Linked DNA regions of Azospirillum sp. TSH100. The protein of the gene in region 2 binds, or shares a complex with, the protein of the main gene of each other region. Links are inferred from orthologs where the notes say so. Each region holds a gene or a part of one and is shown on either strand. Other genes may lie near its edges. The genes, in order: dnaN and E6C72_RS02950.

Region 1 (10,317 bases), 430 kb from region 2 along the record:
AGTAAGGATGCGAAGCGGGTGGCGTCGTCCGGATGTAAAAAAGCGGAGCCGCGAAGGCTCCGCTTTCTTATTTCGCTCAAATGACCACACCACAGACATCACACGTCCAGGTTCGACACCTTCAGCGCGTTGTCCTGGATGAACTCGCGGCGCGGTTCGACGACGTCGCCCATCAGGGTGGAGAAGACCTCCTCCGCCTGATCGGCGTGGCTGACGCGGACCTGCAACAGCGAGCGCTTGGACGGGTCCAGCGTGGTTTCCCACAGCTGGTCCGGGTTCATCTCGCCCAGACCCTTGTAGCGCTGGATGGTGACGCCGCGGCGGCCCAGCTCCATCACCGTGTCGAACAGGGCGACGGGGCCGGTCAGGGCACGGCTTTCCTTCTGCTTCTCGAAGGCCTTGCCGGCTGTGCCGAACACCCGCTTCAGGTCGGCGGCCAGCGCGTCGAGACGGCGGGCCTCGACGCTCTTCAGCAGGTCGGTGTCGAACAGGTGGCGGTGGGTGACGCCGCGCCGGGCGCGGATCACGGCATAACCACCCTGGGGCAGGGCCTCGCCGCGCCAGCCGCCGTCGGCGTCCAGCGCGTTCATCCGCTCGGCCACCGCCTGCGCCGCGGCCTCGGCCGCCGCCTTGTCGTCGGCCAGGGCGGCGGACAGAGTGCCGGCGACCGCCGCCTGCTCCACCACCATGGCGTTGCCGACCTTGCGCGACAGCGTGTCGATCGCCGGCCGCGCGGTGCGGGCCTGTTCGACCAGACCGGCCAGTTGATCGCCGATCAGCAGCGTGCCATCCGCCAGCCGGACCGACAGGTCGCCCAGCGCCGCCTCGACCAGATACTCTTCCAGCGCCCGGTCGTCCTTCAGGTAGCGTTCCTTGGCGTTGCCGCGCTTGATGCGGTAGAGCGGCGGCTGGGCGATGTAGAGATAGCCGCGCTCGATCAGGTCGGGCATCTGCCGGAAGAAGAAGGTCAGCAGCAGGGTGCGGATGTGGCTGCCGTCCACGTCCGCGTCGGTCATGATGATGATCTTGTGGTAGCGCGCCTTGTCGGCGTTGAACTCGTCGCTGATGCCGGTGCCCAGCGCCGCGATCAGCGTGCCGATCTCCGCCGACGACAGCATCTTGTCCAGCCGCGCCCGCTCCACGTTCAGGATCTTGCCGCGCAGCGGCAGGATGGCCTGGGACTGGCGCGAGCGGCCCTGCTTGGCCGAACCGCCGGCCGAATCGCCCTCGACGATGAAAAGTTCCGACAGCGCCGGATCACGCTCCTGGCAGTCCGCCAGCTTGCCCGGCAGCGACGACATGCTGAGCGAGCTTTTCCGCGTCATCTCGCGCGCCTTGCGGGCGGCCTCGCGGGCGGCGGCGGCCTCGACCACCTTCTGGACGACGCGCTTGGCGTCGGCCGGATGCTCCTCGAAATACTGGGCCAGTGCCTCGCCCACAACCGCCTCGACGACGGGACGGACTTCGCTTGATACCAGCTTGTCCTTGGTCTGGCTGGAGAATTTCGGATCGGGAACCTTCACCGACAGGACGCAGGTCAGGCCTTCACGGGCGTCGTCGCCCGACAGGTTGACCTTCTCCTTCTTGGCGATGCCGGATTCGGCCGCGTAGTTGTTGATGGCGCGGGTCAGCGCCGCGCGGAAGCCGGCGAGGTGGGTGCCACCGTCCTTCTGCGGAATGTTGTTGGTGAAGCAGAGCGTCGTCTCGTGGTAGCTGTCGTTCCACTGCAGCGCGCATTCCACCGTCACCACGCCGCCATGCTCGGTCGGGCGCTCGCTCTTCAGCGTGATCGCCGGCTTGTGCAGCGCCGTCTTGGACCGGTCGAGCCAGCTGACGAAGGCCTCCAGGCCGCCTTCGTAATGCAGGTCCTGCACCTTCGGCTCCACCCCGCGCGCGTCGGTCAGCAGCAGGCGGACGCCGGAGTTGAGGAAGGCCAGCTCGCGCAGCCGGTGTTCCAGCGTGGCGAAATCGAACTCGATGTTGGTGAAGGTCTCGGCCGAGGGCATGAAGGTGACTTCGGTGCCCGACAGCTGCTTGCCCTTCTCCGGTACCATCGGCGCCTCGCCGACATCGGCCAGCGGCGCCTCGGCGTTGCCGTGGCGGAAGCGCATGCTCCAGGTCCGGCCGCCGCGCCAGATGCGCAGATCGAGCGTCTCGGACAGCGCGTTCACCACCGACACGCCGACGCCGTGCAGGCCGCCGGAGACCTTGTAGCTGTTCTGGTTGAACTTGCCGCCGGCATGCAGTTGGGTCATCACGACCTCGGCCGCCGAGACGCCTTCCTCCGGATGGATGTCGGTCGGGATGCCGCGGCCATTGTCGCGCACCGTGACCGATCCGTCGGCGTTCAGCACGACCTCGACCTTGTCGCAATAGCCGGCCAGCGCCTCGTCGATGGCGTTGTCGACCACCTCGTACACCATGTGGTGCAGGCCGGAGCCGTCATCGGTGTCGCCGATGTACATGCCGGGGCGTTTGCGCACGGCATCGAGCCCGCGCAGAACGGTGATCGACTCCGCCCCGTAGTCCGCCTGCTGGGGCTCCGACTGCGGGAGGTCGTTCTTCAGTGCTTCCTGTGCCATGCGTCGACTATAACAGATTCGGTTGCGGATTCGGCGGTTTAGCGTGGGCGAAGACGCCTTTTTTTTGGGTCTTGGCCCGAATTTCCACCCCTATCCGGGGCGGATGTGGGCGTCTTCGATGTGGAAGCGGCGGGCATCCTCGCCAAGGGGGTCGAAAACCCCCTCGTCGGTGCCGGTCATCCAGGCCTGGGCGCCCAATGCCAGGATTTCGCCGAACAGCGCGGCACGCCGGTCGGGATCGAGATGGGCCGCAACCTCGTCGAGCAGCAGGATCGGCGCCGCGCCGCGTTCAGCCGCCAGCAGCCGGGCGTTGGCCAGTACGATGGCGATCAGCAGGGCCTTCTGCTCGCCGGTGGAACAGAGCCCGGCCGGCATGTCCTTGGGCGCATGGCGGACGGCGAGGTCGCTCTTGTGCGGTCCCGCCAACGCACCGCCGCCGTCGGCATCGGCACGGCGACCGGAGCGCAGACTATCGCGCAGCGCATCCTCCGCCGCCAGGGCCGGGCCCTCGTCAAGCCATTGCTCCACTGTGCCGGCGACGGCGAGGTCGGCGCCGGGGAAGGGACCGACCGAGCGGGCGCAGGCGGCGCGCAACCGCTGCACCACCTCGCGCCTTGCGGCGGCGACGGCGATGCCGGTGGTCGCCATCTGGTCCTCCAGCGCGCCGAGCCAGCCCTCGTCGAAACGGCCGTCGCGCAGCAGCCGGGCGCGTTCACGCAACGCATGCTCATAGCGCGACAGCCGGCCGGCATGGGCGGGGTCGAAGCCGAAGACCAGCCGGTCGAGGAAGCGCCGCCGTCCGCTCGACCCTTCGAGAAACAGGCGGTCCATCTGCGGGGTCAGCCAGACCATGGCGACATGGTCGGCCAGCGCCGTCTGGCCCTTGGCCGGGTGGCCGTCGATGCGGACCAGCCGGCGGTCGCGGTCCGAGGCGCGGTTGCCGTCATGCGGTTCGCGGCCGGTGCCGATCTCCACCGGACCCAGCGGGGTGTCGAGCGTCGCCGCCACCGCCCAGCCCGCGCCGGGGGGCGAGCCCAGCCGTTCCACCTCGGCCAGCCGGGCGCCGCGGATGCCGCGGCCGGGGGCGAGGAAGCTGACGGCCTCCAGCAGATTGGTCTTGCCGGCGCCGTTCGGGCCGATCAGCGCGACGGGACGGCGGTCGGGCTCCAGCCGAGCGGAGTCGTAGCCGCGGAAACGCGTCAGCGTCATCCGCCTGACCGCAAGGGCCGGAGCCAAAGCCTGAGTTGCGGCGGGCACCGGGCTGCCGCCGCTCATCGAAACTGCCGTGTGCTGCAACTGGTCCGTTCCGCCTGGGGCGGGGAGGATCCCCGCAGCCCCATCACACGCGCATCGGCATCAGGACATAGAGCGCGGTGGAGTCGGCGACGTCGCGGATGATGGTCGGCGACGCGGCGTCGGCCAGCGTGAACTGGGCGCCCTCGCCCTCGATCTGCTGCGTGATGTCCAGCAGATAGCGAGAGTTGAAGCCGATTTCCAGGGGGGATTCCTGGTAATTGACCTCCAACTCCTCGGTGGCGCTGCCCGATTCCGGGCTGGTGGCCGACAGGGTCAGGGCACCGCGGACCAGCGACAGCTTCACCGCCCGGCTCTTCTCGGTGGAGATGGTGGCGACGCGGTCGACGGCAGCGGCGAACAGCTTGGCGTCGACTTCCATCACCTTGTCGTTGCCGACCGGGATCACCCGCTCATAGTCCGGGAAGGTGCCGTCGATCAGCTTGGAGGTGACGACGACGCTGTCGAAGCCGAAGCGGATCTTGTTGTCGGACAGCGACAGCTCGATGCGGTCGGCGGCCTCATCGACCAGCTTGCGGATTTCGGTGACGGTCTTTCGTGGAATGATGACGCCGGGGATACCCTCGGCCCCGTCCGGCAGCGGCATCTCGACCCGCGCCAGCCGGTGGCCGTCGGTGGCGACGGCGCGCAGCACCGGCGTTTCCAGGCTGCCCATCTTGCTCTTGGCGGCGTGCAGGTAGATGCCGTTCAGGTAATAGCGCGTCTCCTCGGTGGAGATGGCGAAGCGGGTGCGGTCGATCAGACCGCGCAGGTCGGCGGCGGCGACCGAGAAATTGTGCTTCAGCTCGCCGCTGGACAGCTGTGGGAAGTCCTCCACCGGCAGGCAGGACAGCTTGAACTGCGAGCGGCCGGCGCGCAGCGTCAGGATGGTGCCGTCGCCGCCGATGTCCAGCTCCACCTGGCTGCCGTCGGGCAGCTTGCGGACGATGTCGAACAGGGTGTGGGCCGGGGCGGTGGTCCCGCCGGGGCGGCCGACCGTCGCGGGGACGGTCTCGACGATCTCCAAATCCATGTCGGTGGCGGCCAGCGACAGTTCGCCGTCGCCCGCGCGCAGCAGGACATTCGACAGGATCGGAATGGTGTTCCGCCGCTCGACCACACTCTGCACGTGACCCAGGGAACGGAGAAGGGCGGCGCGTTCGATGGTGATGTTCATGCTGGCGTCGTCTCGGCGGGAGGAGTGACTGGAAAGCGGAACCACCGGGGTTGCAGGCCGTTGTCCGGCCGTCCCGCCCCGAGCGGGCGCGCATCATACCACATCGACGGGTGCGTCGAACCAAATTGTTGCGGCCAAGGCCTTCGGCAGAAGGGGGATTCACGCCTCCGCCCGCCGCCGTCCCTCATGCAGCCGCAGAATGTCGACGAAGTCGGCGCTCTGCCAGTTGCGCGACCGGCTCAGCTCGCGGCGGACGCTTGCGACGAAGGCATCGATCACCGTCCATTCGTCGGCCGTGATCTCCCCGTCCCCGTCCAGATAGCTGTGAACGACCCGGTGCAGACCCTGGCTGACCGGACTGATCCAGCCGTCCACCGTCTCGTCCATCGCCGCCATCAGCCGGCGGATGCGCAGCATGTGCGCCATGCGGTGGGCCGGCCTTTCCTGCGGTTCGGCCTTCATCGCCTGGATGAAGGCGAGGCGCCCGGTCTCCACCGCATAGAGGCGCAGCGACTTCAGCTCCGGGTTGGCGTAGCCGGCGTTGCCAAGATAGCGGCCCCAGCGCCACACCAGCTCCAGCAGCCAGACGATGTCCTCATGGTCGGGAACCGGAGCGTGACGGGCGTTCATCGCCGCCTGCAGCCGGGCGGCCAGCGCCGGCATCACCGTGCCGGTCAACTCGCGGCTGACCGCCGCCAGCTCCGCCCGCAAGGCCGGGCCGGTGGAGCGGCTGGCCAGGAAGCCGGTGCCGGCCAGCGCGGTCAGCGCCCGGTCGAAGCGCTCCACCGCCTCGTGCAGCAGGGCGCGGGTGGGGACAGGGGCGGACAGCACGCCACCGTCCCCAATCTCCCCATTTGAGATGTCCATGTCGCCGAACATGCCGTCCACCACCTCGCGGATGGCGGTGCAGGCTGCCTGGAAATGGCACAGCAGGGCGCGTAGCAGCGGGTGCGACTCGCGCACCGCCGGTCCGCCCGAACCGACATGCTCGCGGACATGACGCAGGAACACGTCGTAGCGGCGCTTGACGTTCAGCCCGTAGAGCGGGGCGAACCAGGCCAGCAGCTGCGACTGGTCGCGGAAAGGCAGACCGAGATCGCGCACCCGGCGGACGAAGCCGACCATCAGCGCCGACTGGCAATCCACTTCCGCCGAGCGCGGGTCACCGGCGCCCTGCATCTCCCCTATCCGCATTTCATCGATGTCGCGGCGCATGCGCTCGGTCAGCGGCACCAGCACCTCGTTGTGCTCCAGCAGGGCGCGGACGAAGCCCAGCAGATCGCCGTCGATCGGCGCCTTGCGGCCGAGATACTGGGTGCGCAGCCTCGCGTCGTGCAGTGCCTCGTCATTGGCCAGCGCCAGGAACCGGTCGGTCAGCTTCCGGTCGGCGGCCATGGCGTAGAGGAAGTCCAGCGCCTCCTTGCGCATCAGCTCCCGCATCACCATCGCGTCAGGGCTGGCCAGAACGGCGTCCAGCATCGCTTCGCGCGACAACTCGTCCAGGCGGCTCTGCACCTCCGCCGCCAGTCCCGGGAAGGCGTAGCGGGTCAGCGCCGCCCAGATGCCACCCATGTCCACCCGCTGGACCAGCGCCGGCACCGACTCGGCCGAACGGTAGAGGATGGGGTCGTCGACCAGGAAGGGCTCGAACAGGCTGGTGAAGAGCCGTCGCGCCTTCATCGGCCTCAAGCGGTTGAAATGATCGACCAGCGCATCGCGCAGATGCCGCGCCCGCTCGCCGTTCGGACTGGGGGTCCCTTCGACCGCGTCCAGCACCGACCGGATGGCGTGCATGGGAATGCGTGCGACGACCTCGTCCATCTGGCGGCGGAAGGCGGCGGCATCCACACCGTCGCCGCCCGGCGATGGGCTTGCGGCTGGAGCGGAGAGGGTGGCCGTCGGCGTGCTGTTCATGCGCACAACACCTCACGGGATGGTCGTCGCCTGGACGCTTATGATCCCGGGAGATTATTAAATATCTTTTGCTAATTCCACGCGAGTCTTCGGCTTTTATTGTGATTATCGGAATATGTCATGGAATTGCTTTGTTACCTTAGCTTTACCTATTGCCCTGATCTTGGCTGGAGCCCCGCAGCCAGTTGGGCCTCCAGCCCGGCGCGATAGTCCGGGTAGGTCAGGGAAACGCCGAGCTGGCGCTTGATGCGGTCGTTCTTCACCCGTCGGCAATCGGCATAGAAGCTGGCGGCCATCGGCGACATTTCCGCCTGATCGAACGGCACCAGCGGCGGCGGCTCCACCCCCAGCAAGCGGCAGGCATACTCCACCACCTCGTGCGACGGGCTGGGCAGATCGTCGGCGACGTTGTAGATGGCGCCCAGCGTCGGCCGCGCCATCGACGCGCGCAGCGTGTTGGCGATGTCGTCGACATGAATGCGGCAGAAGACCTGACCCGGCTTGTCGACCCGCTTGGCGATGCCGTCGCGCACGGAATCGATGGCGCTGCGGCCGGGCCCATAGATTCCGGCGAGCCGGAACAGATGCATCGGCACGCCATACTGGCGGTACAGGTTCAGCCAGCCGCGTTCCGCCTCCACCCTACGCTTCTGCCGCTCGCCGGTCGGCTTCAGCCAGGACGCCTCGCTGACCCACTCGCCGCCGGTGTCACCATAGACGCCGGTCGTCGACAGATAGCCGGCCCAGTCCAGCGTGCGCAGGTCGGCCAGATCGCGGGCATGCTGGTCCAGCACCGGGTCGCCCTTGCCGTCGGGCGGGATGCTGACCAGCAGATGGGTGGTGCCGGCCAGCGCCGCGGCAGCGTCGGCCAGCGGCCGGCCGCGGTCGAACAGGAAGGCTTCGATGCCCTGGGCCTCCAGCTCCGCCTTCTTCTCCTCGCTGCGGCAGGTGGCGGCGACGCGCCATCCCTCGGCGCGCAGCCTGTCGGCGAAGACGCGGGCGCTGTAGCCGAGGCCGAAGACGAACAGGCGGGGATCGGTCATCACGGGCGGTTCCGGTTGGGGCGGGGGCGGCGAACTGTGCAACAGCGGGAACGGGCCTGCGGGCTTGCGCCCCGCCCGGCGATGGCGGAGTGTAAAGGCACCATGACCCGACGCAATCCCTACCTTTCCGCCGCTTCCCTTTCCGCCGCGCTGGCGATGGGGCTTTTCGCAGTCCTTCCGGCCCCCCTGTCGGCGGCCCAGGCCACTGCTCCGGCTGCCACTGCTCCGGCTACCACCGCTCCTGCCGCCGGCGCCTCGTCAGCTCTCGACCGCAATCGCGAGCTTCAGGCCTGCGCCGCCAAGGCGGAGGCCAATCCCGACGGCGCCCGCGCCGACGCCAAACGCTGGCAGGAGCAGGGCGGCGGCGACTCCGCGAAGCTCTGCGAGGCGCTGGCGCTGTTCCATGCCGGCGACTTCAAGGCCGCCGGTACCCAGCTGGAGGCGCTGGTGCCGACACTGGGCAAGGACGATCCCAGGGCCTCCGCCTCGCTGCTCGGCCGCGCCGGCTGGGCGTGGCTGCGCGCCGGCGACCAGGCGCGGGCGGAGCGGCTCTACAGCGCGGCACTCGACAAGACGCCGGGCGACGTCGACCTGCTGATCGACCGCGCCTTCGCCCGGGCGGAGGGGGAGCGCTTCTGGGACGCCATCGCCGATCTGGACGCGGCACTGACGCGCGATCCAAAGCGGGCCGACGCCTATCTTTACCGGGCGAGCGCCCACAAGGCGCTGTCCAACTACCGGCAGGCGTTGGCCGACATCGACTCCGCGCTGGAACTCAAGCCCGGCGATCCGGAGGCGATCCTGCTGCGCGGCAACGTCAAGGCGCTGGGCGGCAATCTGGTGGCTGCGCGTGATGACTGGTCGCTGGCCCGCCGCGTCGCCCCCGACAGCGAATGGGGCCGCGCCGCCGCCGACAACCTCGCCCGCACGGCGGAAGTGGCAGGGGCGACAGGTAAGGATAAGGCGGAGAAGAAGGTGCAGTGAGGGGCTGACGTCGTCTCAAATCATCATCCCCAACGAAAAAGCCCCGCCATGGTGACCACGGGCGGGGCTTTTCCTTACCTGGACCTGTCGGACCGCTTACAGCGCCGATTCGACCCACTGGAACAGCGCGCCCTTGGGCAGGGCGCCGATCTTGGTGGCGGCGACGCTGCCGCCCTTGAACAGCATTAGCGTCGGGATGCCGCGCACGCCGTACTTGTTCGGGGTGCCGGGGTTCTCGTCGATGTTCAGCTTGGCAACGGTGACCTTGCCGTCATACTCGCCGGCCAGCTCGTCGAGCGCCGGGGCGATCATCTTGCAGGGGCCGCACCATTCCGCCCAGAAATCGACCAGGACCGGGCCGTCGGCCTTCAGGACGTCCTGCTCGAAGCTGTCGTCGGTAACCTTGATGGTGGTGCTCATGTGACCTCGTGCTGGATTCGGAAGCGCCGCGGACCGGTTGTGAAAGGCCGGCGGCCATCGCCCCGTCAGTGGAATTGAGCAAAATGTAGGGCGGAGGCGCCCGGCCGGTCAAGTCACCCCATCTTTCGGGTGATCCGCCGGCCGCTGCTCATCCAACCCTTGGTGCCAGTCCGGCAGCCGCCGCGTCCAGCACCGACGGCGGCAGCTCCATGGTGTAGGGGCCGTCGGTCCACAGCAGCACGCAGCGCACCCGCCGCCCCGGATAGACCGCGCGCAACGCCTCGCGGTAGGCCACCATCTGGCGCCGGTAAACCATTGGCACGTCTTCCAGATCCCGCGGCGGCGGCCTGTTGGTCTTGTAGTCGACGATCCACACCGTATCGCCGGCCAGCGCCAGCCGGTCGATGCGGCCGGCCAATGCCCGGCTGCCGTCGCCCAGTGCCACCACGCCGACCAGCGGCACCTCCGCCCGCGAGTCCGGGCCGAACAGATGCGCGAACTCCGCATGGCTCAGCACCGCCAGCGTCTCCCGCGCGATGGCGTCCTGCTGTTCCGGCGTCAGCTTGTGCGCCGGGCGGGCGAGGAAGCGGCGGCAGGCGGCTTCCCGCGCCGCCTCGGCAAGGTTGGGCAGCGTCTGCAACAACCGGTGGACCAGCAAGCCGCGGCGGAAGCGCTGGCCGTCATCGGTGCCCAGTGGCGAGCGCACCGCCGGTTCCTCGCCGTCCGGCCGGGATGGCGTGAGCGGGCGCGACGGCTCCGGCTCGCCCGGCGGCGGCTCGGCGATCCAGGGCGGCGGCGGCTCGGTGGCGGTGCTCTCCTCCTCCTCGACATGGCGGGGCACCACGGCGGTCTGGGCGCCGACCAGCCGCCAGCCCTCTCCCGCCCAGCCGTCGGGGCAGAGGCC
Region 2 (10,293 bases):
TGCCCCAGCGGCATGACCATGGCCGTCTTCCCGGCCGAGGGCACCGCCGTCAAGGGCTGCCTGATCCAGCATGAGGGCTGCAAGCCCAGCGCCGACGGCACCACCGTCTATCTGAACGGCGGCGACGACCTGTCCGCCCCGCTGGCCCGTGCCGAGCAGGCCGGCGCCCGCATCGTCGTGCCGAAGACGCTCATCACCCCCGAAATCGGTTATTTCGCCCAGCTCATCGACAGCGAGGGCAACCGCATCGGCCTCTATTCGATGCACTGATCCTCCCTGCCGGAACCGCCGCCATGCGCCGCGCCGACCGTCTGTTCCAGATCGTCCAGCATCTCCGCAAGGGGCGGCTGGTGACGGCTGCCGAGCTGGCGCGGTGCCTGGAGGTGTCGGAGCGCACCGTCTACCGCGACATGCGCGACCTCGCCTCCTCCGGCGTGCCGGTGGAGGGCGAGGCCGGCGTCGGCTATCTGCTGCGCGACGGCTACGACCTGCCGCCGCTGATGTTCACCCGGGACGAGGTGGAGGCGCTTGTCGTCGGCGCCCGCCTCGCCCGCGCCTGGGTCGGCGGCGCGCTGGCCGATGCCGCCGCCCGCGCGCTCGACAAGGTGGAGGCGGCGGTGCCGGAGGCGCGGCGGCGCGAACTGGCCGACAGCCGCGTCTTCGTCCCCGATTTCTCCTTCCCCGCCGCCCTGCGCGACCGGATGGACGTGCTGCGCTGTGCCATCAACGCCAGACGCGTGGTGATGTTCGACTACCGGCGCCAGGACGGCACCCATTCCGCCCGCGCGGTCCAGCCGCTGGGCCTGTTCTTCTGGGGGCGTGTGTGGACGCTCGGCGCCTGGTGCGAGCTGCGCGAGGAGTTCCGCAGCTTCCGCATCGACCGCATGGACAGCCTGCTGGCGCTGGAGCGCCGGTTCGACGAGATCCCCGGCCGCGGCCTGGACGATTATCTCGCCCGCTGGCGGCAGGAGGGCTGTCCGCAGGGGTGAGGCCCTTGTGCCTGCCCCTCAGACCCCGTCGATGTAGCTCAGCAGCGGCTGCCAGTCGCCGCGATGCTCGGCGGCGCGCTTGCCCGGCATGTCGAACAGGCTGAGGCCGCTTTCGGCCGCGTCGGCATAGATCTGGCTGTCGCGCAGCCGCGTCACCACCTGATGGCCGATGCCGCCCAGGAAACGGTCGAGCCGGTCGGCGGCCTTGGTGCGGGCGCGCATGCGGTTGCCGACCACCGCCACCGTTGTCTTCTTCTTGGCGATCCGCTTCAGCTCGTCGAGCTTGACCAGGAAGCGCTGGGTCGCCTGTTCGTCGAAGGCGCCGGGCAGCACCGGCAGCACGACGATGTCGGCCATCTTCACCAGATCCTCGATCTGCTTGGTCTTCAGCGCGGCGGGCGCGTCGATCACCAGCCGCTTGGTGCCGCGCGGCGTGTCGGTGAAGTCCTTGGCCCAGTCGAGCCCGACCAGGGCCGGCGCCTTCTCCGGCCGGCGCTCCAGCCAGCCGAGCGAGGAGCGCTGACGGTCCACGTCGGCCAGCACGGTGGACAGGCCGGCCGCGGCGGACGCGGCGGCGAGATGGGTGGCGACGGTCGTCTTGCCGCAGCCGCCCTTGATGTTGGCGACGAGGATCGTGAGCATGGCCGTGGACTCTACACCCCGGCGTCCGGCTTCGACCAGAAATGCTTGGTGTCGATGAAATCATGCCACAGGGCGACCAGCGCCGCCTCGGTGTCGGCCACCCCGCGGGCATGCCAGCCGATGACGATGCCGGCGGCGCGCGGCTCGCCGGGGGCCGAGCGGCTGCCGTCGTCATGCAGTTCGTGCAACAGCCGGGTCGCCGTCGCCACGTCGTTCAGATGCCCCAGCGCGTCCTGGAAGGCGGCCATCTGCTGGATGTAGCGGCGCACCGGCTTGTCGTCATACAGGCTGCGGAAGAACTCCACGGCATAGCGCAGCTTCTTCAGGGCGATGCGCAGCTGGTGGCGCTGGGCCACCGGCAGATGGGCGAAGCCGTGGCCGGCCCGCTTGGCCTTCTTGTGGCGCTTGTTCAGCAGATGGTCGGCCAGCCCGATCACCGGCTGGAACAGCCGCACCGATTCCTCGCTGACCGGCTGGTCGCGCCAGCCGCGCTTCTCCACCCAGCTGCCGACGCCCAGCAGGAAGGCGGTGTAACGGTCCGACCGGATCGCCTCGCGCACGCCCTCATAGGCGCGCAGCCGCTTGGCCTCGGCCGCCGCCGCCAGCGCGTCGAGATCCTCGACCGCCGAACGGCCATGCCCGTCGGCCTTGTGGAAGGCGTCGCGCACCGGTGCCAGCAGCTCCTCGCCGAACACGTCCCAGTCACGCGCCGGCCCCAGGCTGCCGGCCAGCCATTTGATCTCGCCGACCAGCCACAGATATTGCGTGGCCGGAATGAAGGGCCGGAACAGCGCGGTGGCCGAGCGCAGCCGGCGCAGCGCCACGCGCATCTGGTGGACGCCCTCCGGATCCTCGCCGGCCAGAGTCACCGCCTCGTTCGCCACCATATGGGCGATGCAGGCGCGCACGATCCGACCCACCGCACCCTCGACCGTGGTTTCGGGGTCGAGCAACAGCTTTTCCGCCTTCAGGGCCTTTTCGGCCAAGCCGCTGGCCAACGCGTGGCCGCGTTCCGCCTTGGTCCGCATCTCCAGCCGCAGCGGTGCGGCCTGCGCCAGTTCCTGCGCCAGATCGTAGAGCGCGGCGGGCATGCCGCTCTTGAGTTCAAGTTCGACCTCGCACAGGTCGCGCGACTGCCCGTCCGGCAGCTCGATCCGGCCACGGTCGAAAGCGATCTCGATCACGGTGGCGTCGTCGCCGTCGCCCAGCCTCACGTCCTGGGTGGTGCGTTCGACGATGGAGGTGAAGACCGGCCGCAGGTCCGAGTCACTGAGCGAGCCCAGCAACTCGATGGCTTCGGCATCGGCGATCAGCGTCAGGTCGGGAACGGCGGAGGTCACCGCGCATTCCCATTCGCCGCGCCCGAGACCGTCCTCGTCCGGGGCCGACTTGACCGTCTGGACGAAGCCGTCGCCGGTCTTGCGCACCCGCAGCGTCACCTTGCGCGCGGCGAGCCGGCGGTCCTCGGTGTCGTAATAGGTGCTTTCCAGGGTCCGTGTCGCCGCCGGGCCGGTGGCCCGGTCTGCGATGGCGGAAGCGGCGCGCAGCCTGTCGAAGTCTTCCGGCTTCGCCGCCAGCTTCAATTCCGTCTCGCGGTTGATCTCGGCCTCAGCCATCGCCTGCGCTTCAACCCCCGTTTTGCGGCCCAATGGCCTACAGTTGGGTGTTTGCACAGCCCATGGACAGGGTCAAGTTACCGAAATGTTGCAGGAGCCTGCGGTTGCAGTGCCCCCATGCCCTGCATCCCGATCCGTTCCGGAGCAGCCGGACCATGGCTTCGTACAGGTGGTTGCAGGGTCATTATGCCCCATTTCACCCCACCCCTGGGGCGTTGCAAAGCGTGCAGGCCTGTGGTTGGGTTCCCGCAAACTGAAACGGCCTGTTCCGATGGGACCGGCCATAATTGGGGAAGTGTGACGATGACCGATTTCAACACGATCGACGACCTTGAGGTCAGCGGCAAGACGGTGCTGGTCCGCGCCGACCTGAACGTTCCGATGCAGGACGGCAAGGTGTCCGACACCACCCGCATCGACCGCCTCGCCCCCACCCTGAAGGAGCTGTCCTCCAAGGGCGCCAAGGTCGTGGTCCTGTCGCATTTCGGTCGCCCGAAGAACGGTCCGGACGCCAAGAACTCCTTGCGCAACGTGCTGGACGCTCTCAGCGCCGCCGTCGGCCAGAAGGTCGCCTTCGCCGAGGATTGCGTCGGCGACAAGGCCAAGGAGGCCATCGCCAAGGTGCATGACGGCGCCATCGTCCTGCTGGAGAACACCCGCTTCCACGCCGAAGAGGAAAAGAACGACCCGGCTTTCGCCAAGGAGATGGCCGCGTTGGGCGACCTCTACGTCAACGACGCCTTCTCCGCCGCCCACCGCGCCCATGCCTCGACCGAGGGCGTCGCCCGCCTGCTGCCGAACGCCGCCGGCCGCCTGATGGAAGCCGAGCTGAAGGCCCTGACGCTGGCGCTGGAGAAGCCGGAGCGCCCGGTCGCCGCCGTCGTCGGCGGTGCGAAGATCTCCACCAAGCTGGAGTTGCTCGGCAACATGGTCCGCAAGGTGGACCTGCTGGTGCTGGGCGGCGGCATGGCCAACACCTTCCTGTTCGCCCAGGGCACCGACGTCGGCGCCTCGCTGTGCGAGAAGGACATGGCCGACCAGGCCCGCGCCATCATGGCGACCGCCAAGGACGCAAACTGCGAGATCCTGCTGCCGAAGGACTTCGTCGTCGCCAAGGAGTTCAAGGCCGGTGCCGCCAACCGCGTCGTCGCCTTCGACGCCATCGGCGCCGACGAGATGGCGCTGGACATCGGCCCGGCGACCGTCGAGTTCCTGGGCGTGAAGCTCCAGGGCGCCAAGACCATCGTCTGGAATGGTCCGCTCGGCGCCTTCGAGATCCAGCCCTTCGACGCCGGCACCAACGGGGTGGCCGGTCTGGTGGCGGCCCGCACCGAGGCCGGCGGCCTGCTGTCGGTCGCCGGCGGCGGCGACACCGTGGCGGCGCTGGCCCATGCCGGGGCCGAGGACAAGTTCACCTACGTGTCCGCCGCCGGCGGCGCCTTCCTGGAATGGCTGGAAGGCAAGGAGCTGCCGGGTGTGGCGGCGCTGAAGAAGTAAGGGGCGTTTGATCCCACGCAGTCGAGAAGGGGGGGGGTGCCGCGGCATCCCCCTTTTTCATTGGTCCTGGCCGCCCGTGGGAGGACAAAGGCTTCCACAACCCCCTTTATGACCGATTATGGCTGGAACCATAAATTACAGTCCGAAAAATAATTGCCCATAATCCGCCACGCTGCCCTGACCCACGACCCGTTTCCCCTTGCATCCCGCCGCGCGAATGCCCATAACAGCGGCGGGAGACTGGCGTCGGACGAGTCCCTCGCCAACCCGGTCAGGTCCGGAAGGAAGCAGCCGCAACGAGTTACGGCTCGGGTCGTTCGTCCAGTCTCCCACCCTCTGCAAAAATTGCCAGCACGAAACAGACGGCGACAGCGCGGTGCCGGGACGCTATCCTGCGGCCCGAAATTCCCCTCCCGTCGTTTCGACAGGCCAGCCGCGTGACCGATACCACAGCCGAAATCACCGCCGCCTCCGCTCCCGCCACCGGGCAGGCTTACCGGGTGCTGGCGCGCAAATACCGGCCGAAGACCTTCGACGAGTTGATCGGCCAGGACGCGCTGGTCCGCACCCTGACCAACGCCATCCAGTCCGGCCGCATCGCCCAGGCCTTCATGCTGACCGGCGTGCGCGGCGTCGGCAAGACCACCACCGCCCGCATCATCGCCCGCGCGCTGAACTGCACCGGCCCGGACGGCACCGGCGGGCCGACGGTCAGCCCCTGCGGCGTCTGCGACAATTGCCGCGCCATCGCGGAAGACCGCCACGTCGACGTGATGGAGATGGACGCCGCCAGCCACACCGGCGTCGACGACATCCGCGAGATCATCGACGGCGTGCGCTACGCGCCCGTTTCGGCCCGCTACAAGCTCTACATCATCGACGAGGTCCACATGCTCTCCAAGAGCGCGTTCAACGCGCTCCTGAAGACGCTGGAGGAACCGCCGAGCCATGTGAAGTTCGTCTTCGCCACCACAGAAATCCGCAAGGTGCCGGTGACGGTGCTGTCGCGCTGCCAGCGTTTCGACCTGCGCCGCGTCGACGCCCAGGTGTTGAAGGAACATTTCACCCGCGTCACCGCCCTGGAAGGCGCCGACATCGAGGGCGACGCCGCCTCGCTGATCGCGCGGGCCGCCGACGGGTCGGTGCGCGACGGTCTGTCGCTGCTCGATCAGGCCATAGCACTCGCCGCCGGCACCGTCACCGCGCAGCAGGTGCGCGACATGCTGGGACTGGCCGACCGCACCCGCGTCATCGACCTGTTCGAGGCCGCCGTCTCCGCCAAGCCGGCCGAGGCGATGGACATCCTGGCCGACCTGCACCGCGTCGGCGCCGATCCGGTGGTGATCCTCCAGGATCTGCTCGACCTCGTCCACAATCTGACCCGCCTGAAGGTGGTGCCGGACAGCGCCAACGACCCCTCCCTGCCGGAAGCCGAGCGCACGCGCGGCGCCTCGCTGTCGACCAAGCTCGGCATGCCGGCGCTGACCCGTGCCTGGCAATTGCTGTTGAAGGGGCTGAACGAGGTGCAGGCCGCCCCGGTGCCGCAGCAGGCGCTGGAGATGGTGATCGTCCGCCTGTCCTACGCCGCCGACCTGCCGACCCCGGGCGAGCTGATCCGCCAGTTCCAGGCCCAACAGGCCTCCGGTGGAGCCGGCGCCCCGATGGGCCGTGGTCCCGGCGGCAATGGCGGACCGGTTGCCGTCGCCACCCAACCTTCCTCCATGGCGACCCACGCCGTCGCCCGCTCCATGGGCTCCGCCCAGCCGCAGAGCGCTCCGGTGGCGCAGGCGGCACCCGCCCCCATGGCCACTCCGGCCCCCATTGCGGCCGGAGAAGAACTGTCGCCGATGCCGCACGACTTCCGTGCGCTGGTGCAGCTGTTCTCCGAGCAGCGCGAGGGCGCGCTCTACGGCTATCTGATGGAGACGGTGCAGCTGGTCCGCATGGAGCCGGGCCGGCTGGAGCTGAAGCTCCGCCCGGCCGCCCCGCCGACCCTGCCGGCCAAGGTCGGGCAGTTCCTGACCGAATGGACCGGCCAGCGCTGGATCGTCGCGCTGTCGGACGGCCCGGCGCAGCCGACGCTGGCCGAGCAGGATCAGGCCGAAAAGAACCGCGCCTGGGCCGAGGCGGAGGCCAACCCGGTGGTGCGCGCCGTGCTCGACGCCTTCAGCGGAGCGAAGATCATCGACGTCCGCGACCTCGCCGAAGTTGCCGCGGCGGAGAGTGCGGCGGTTGCGGATGACGGCGAGACACCCGATTTCATGGTTCAGCAGCAGGACGATGGGGTGTATTACCCCCTCGACGACGAAGGAGAGTACTGACCGATGAAGAATATCGGCAACATGATGAAGCAGGCCCAGCAGATGCAGGCCAAGATGCAGGAAATGCAGGCGAGCCTGGAGCAGGTCGAAGTGACCGGCCAGAGCGCCGCCGGCATGGTCGTCGTGACCGTCAACGGCAAGAGCGAGATGAAGAAGGTCAAGCTCGACAAGTCCGTCGTCGATCCCGAGGACGTCGAGGTTCTGGAGGACCTGATCGTCGCCGCCTTCAACGACGCCAAGAAGAAGGTCGAGCAGCACGTCGCCGAGGAGACCTCGAAGATGATGGGCGGCCTCAAGCTGCCGCCGGGCATCAAGCTGCCGTTCTGATCCAATAGTCTTTTGTGAGAATCCCCTCTCCCCGGAGGGGAGAGGCGGATTTGCACATCGATGATCGGACCTGAAATCGAACGCCTGATCCAGCTGCTGTCCAAGCTGCCGGGGCTAGGTCCCCGGTCGGCGCGGCGGGCGGCGCTGCATCTGATGAAGCGGCGGGACAGCCTGCTGGTGCCCCTGTCGGAAGCGATGGCGGCGGCCGGCGAATCGATCCGCGCCTGCTCCGTCTGCGGCAATCTGGACAGCCGGGATCCCTGCACCGTCTGCTCCGACCCCACGCGCGACCGGTCGGTCATCTGCGTGGTGGAGGATGCCGGCGACCTGTGGGCGCTGGAGCGCACCCGCGCCTTCCGCGGCACCTATCATGTGCTGGGCGGCCTGCTTTCGGCCTTGCAGGGCGTCGGTCCCGACGATCTGAACATCGCCGGCCTCGCCGAGCGTGCCAAGGACCCGGCGGTGCGCGAGATCATCCTGGCGCTGAACGCCACCGTCGACGGCCAGACCACCGCCCATGTGGTGACCGACCGCCTGACCGACTCCGACGTGTCTGTCTCCCGCCTCGCCCATGGCGTCCCGGTCGGCGGCGAACTGGACTATCTCGACGACGGCACGCTGACCGCCGCGCTGAAGGCACGGCGGCCGCTGTAATCCACGTCTTTGTAGTCCTTTACCGCTCGAACAGCCCGACCAGTTCCACATGGGCCGACCACAGGAACTGGTCGACCGGCCAGACCTTCACCAGACGATAGCCGCCATCCACCAGAACCCGCGCGTCGCGGGCGAAGCTGGCGGGGTTGCAGGACACCCCCACCACCCGCGGCACCTTGGCTCCGGCGAGCGTTCCCGCCTGGGCCGCCGCACCGGCGCGCGGCGGATCGAACACCACGGCATCGTAACGATTGAGTTCCCTGGCGCTCAGCGGGTTCTCGAACAGGTCGCGCCGCTCCGCCGTCAGCCGCAGCCCCTGCACCGAACGGCCAAGCGCCGCCACCGCCGCCTCGTCGCCTTCGACCGCATGGACCGCAGCCTGTTGCGCAAGCGGAATGGAAAAGGTGCCGATGCCGGCGAACAGGTCGGCGATGCGGGCGGCCTGCCCCACCCCGTCACGCACCGCGGCGACCAGGGCCGCCTCACCCTCGGCACTCGCCTGGAGGAAGGCGCCGGGCGGCGGCTGGATCGGAACGCCTGCGAAACGGATGAAGGCCGGCCGTCGGTTCGCCACCGGCTCCGCTGCCGCGCGGTCGGTCGGCTGCCAATTGATGCGGGCGACGCGCTGCGGCTCGAACCCGACCAGCGCCTCGCGCGCCGCACGGTCCAGGCTACGCGGCCCGACCAGCAGCAGGTCCACCCCGCCCTCCAGATCGGTCAGCACGACGTCGGCATCGCCGCCGTCCGGCAGCAGGCCGTTCAGCAGGGTCCGCAGAGGCTCCACCAACGCGAACAGGCGGGGCGCCAGGACCGGGCACTCCTCCAGATCGACCAGCCGGTGGCTCTGCCGCTCGTTGAAGCCGAACCAGACCCGTTTGCCCCGCTTCAGCGCCGCGAAGCGGGCGCGGCGCCGGGCCCCGGCCGGCGTCCGCGCCAGCGGCTCCATCGCGACATCGCCCAGCCCCACCCGCTCCAGCGCCCCGCGCACCATCCCGACGTTCCAGCCGGCGTACGTCGCATCGTCCATCTGCTGGAGCGTACAGCCACCGCAGCGGCCGAAATGCCGGCAGGGCGGTGTCTGGCGGCCGGGGCCGGGTTCCAGCACCTCCAGCAGTTCGGCCCGTACGCCCTCGCCTTTCCCGTCGCTTTCGGCAACACGTACGCGCACGCGGTCGCCCGTCACCGTATAGGGCACGAACAGGCGCAAGCCGTCAGCGAACGCCAGCCCGTCACCGCGCGCACCGACGTCGGTGATGGACACCTCCATCTCCCGCGCCTCGACAGGCGGCTGGGCGGTCTTGCGGGTCGGCTGGCGTCCCTTGGTGAAAGGGCGCTTGGCGGGGCGGGTCATGGTGGATGTCCGTGGGGAGATGCAGAGCGACAACGCCCCCCTTTACGCCTCCAGCAGCTTGGCGCGCAACGGTTCCGGGATCGGCGTCGGACGATGGGCAGCCTTGTCGACGATCACCGCCACCGCTTCCTGGGTGGCGATGCAGCGGTCGCCCAGGAAGATGGCGCAGCCCAGCGTGATCGAGCTGGTGCCGACCCGCAGTGTCCGCGCCCCGATCCGCACGGTGTTGGGATAGAGCAGCTCCGCCTTGTATTCGATCAGGCTCCGGGCCAGCACGACGGTCCAGGGATCCTCGTCGCGGAAGCCGCCGGCGCCATGCAGCAGGGCGATGCGCGCCTGTTCGAAGAAGACGCCGATCGCGTTGTTGTTGACGTGCCCGACCGCGTCCAGGTCGTTGAAGCGCACGCGCTCCTCCCACCAGAAGCGATAGAGGCCGGGGCTGGTCAGGTCGGGCGTGCCGGTCATGCCGTCTTCCTTACCGTATAGGTCAATGCATCCCCGGACTGTGGCGTATGGTCCGGAGCGGCGCAAGCCCGGCTTCCCGCTTTACGGCCTCAATTCGCGCCATATTTCCAGTGGACCCCGCGAATTCCCGCGCCAATCCCCGATGGGCCGTGTTATTGGAGTCGGACCAACCCCTCCGCAACGGACCGGACGATGAGCAAGGACACCACCAACCAGACGGCCGAGGCGCTGTTCGAAAAGGCGCTGTCGATCGCCGAAAAGCATCTGGATGAGGCGATCAAGGAAGGTGGCCCGCTCGGCCCCTACATCGCCGTCGCCATGATCGAGGCCGCGGTGAACGCCGCCGTGGACGAGACCAGCCACGAAGACGTCATCGACATGCTGCGCGACCTCGCCGCCCAGATCGAGGCGGACGCCGACGAGGCGGAAGA

What was found.
Region 1: the proteins of E6C72_RS02950 (region 2) and dnaN are in contact, whole or in part, in a cryo-EM structure (PDB 8GIZ), measured with the Escherichia coli proteins. The link is inferred for Azospirillum sp. TSH100 from one-to-one orthologs.

The regions. Positions count from the first base shown.
Region 1 is NZ_CP039634.1:1,043,204-1,053,520, forward strand. What follows is about bases 2,988-5,922. They hold dnaN (DNA polymerase III subunit beta), read right to left. Parts: upstream 5,053-5,922; coding sequence 3,922-5,052; downstream 2,988-3,921. Other genes in these bases: recF (DNA replication/repair protein RecF), read right to left, coding at 2,988-3,857; E6C72_RS05055 (hypothetical protein), read right to left, coding at 5,212-5,922. Also shown: E6C72_RS05035 (SDR family oxidoreductase), read left to right, coding at 1-5; gyrB (DNA topoisomerase (ATP-hydrolyzing) subunit B), read right to left, coding at 99-2,582; more of recF, read right to left, coding at 2,673-2,987; more of E6C72_RS05055, read right to left, coding at 5,923-6,966; E6C72_RS05060 (SDR family oxidoreductase), read right to left, coding at 7,116-8,009; E6C72_RS05065 (hypothetical protein), read left to right, coding at 8,112-8,993; thioredoxin TrxA, read right to left, coding at 9,090-9,413; double-strand break repair helicase AddA, read right to left, coding at 9,562-10,317. UniProt on the Escherichia coli protein: Confers DNA tethering and processivity to DNA polymerases and other proteins. Acts as a clamp, forming a ring around DNA (a reaction catalyzed by the clamp-loading complex) which diffuses in an ATP-independent manner freely and bidirectionally along dsDNA.
Region 2 is NZ_CP039634.1:608,286-618,578, forward strand. The notes cover bases 4,713-7,623. They hold E6C72_RS02950 (DNA polymerase III subunit gamma/tau), read left to right. Parts: upstream 4,713-5,181; coding sequence 5,182-7,065; downstream 7,066-7,623. Other genes in these bases: pgk (phosphoglycerate kinase), read left to right, coding at 4,713-4,744; E6C72_RS02955 (YbaB/EbfC family nucleoid-associated protein), read left to right, coding at 7,069-7,392; recR (recombination mediator RecR), read left to right, coding at 7,453-7,623. Also shown: E6C72_RS02920 (VOC family protein), read left to right, coding at 1-270; E6C72_RS02925 (YafY family protein), read left to right, coding at 294-989; E6C72_RS02930 (ParA family protein), read right to left, coding at 1,008-1,631; E6C72_RS02935 (CYTH and CHAD domain-containing protein), read right to left, coding at 1,643-3,247; more of pgk, read left to right, coding at 3,551-4,712; more of recR, read left to right, coding at 7,624-8,046; E6C72_RS02965 (class I SAM-dependent RNA methyltransferase), read right to left, coding at 8,066-9,397; E6C72_RS02970 (thioesterase family protein), read right to left, coding at 9,440-9,862; E6C72_RS02975 (hypothetical protein), read left to right, coding at 10,055-10,293. UniProt on the Escherichia coli protein: Part of the beta sliding clamp loading complex, which hydrolyzes ATP to load the beta clamp onto primed DNA to form the DNA replication pre-initiation complex.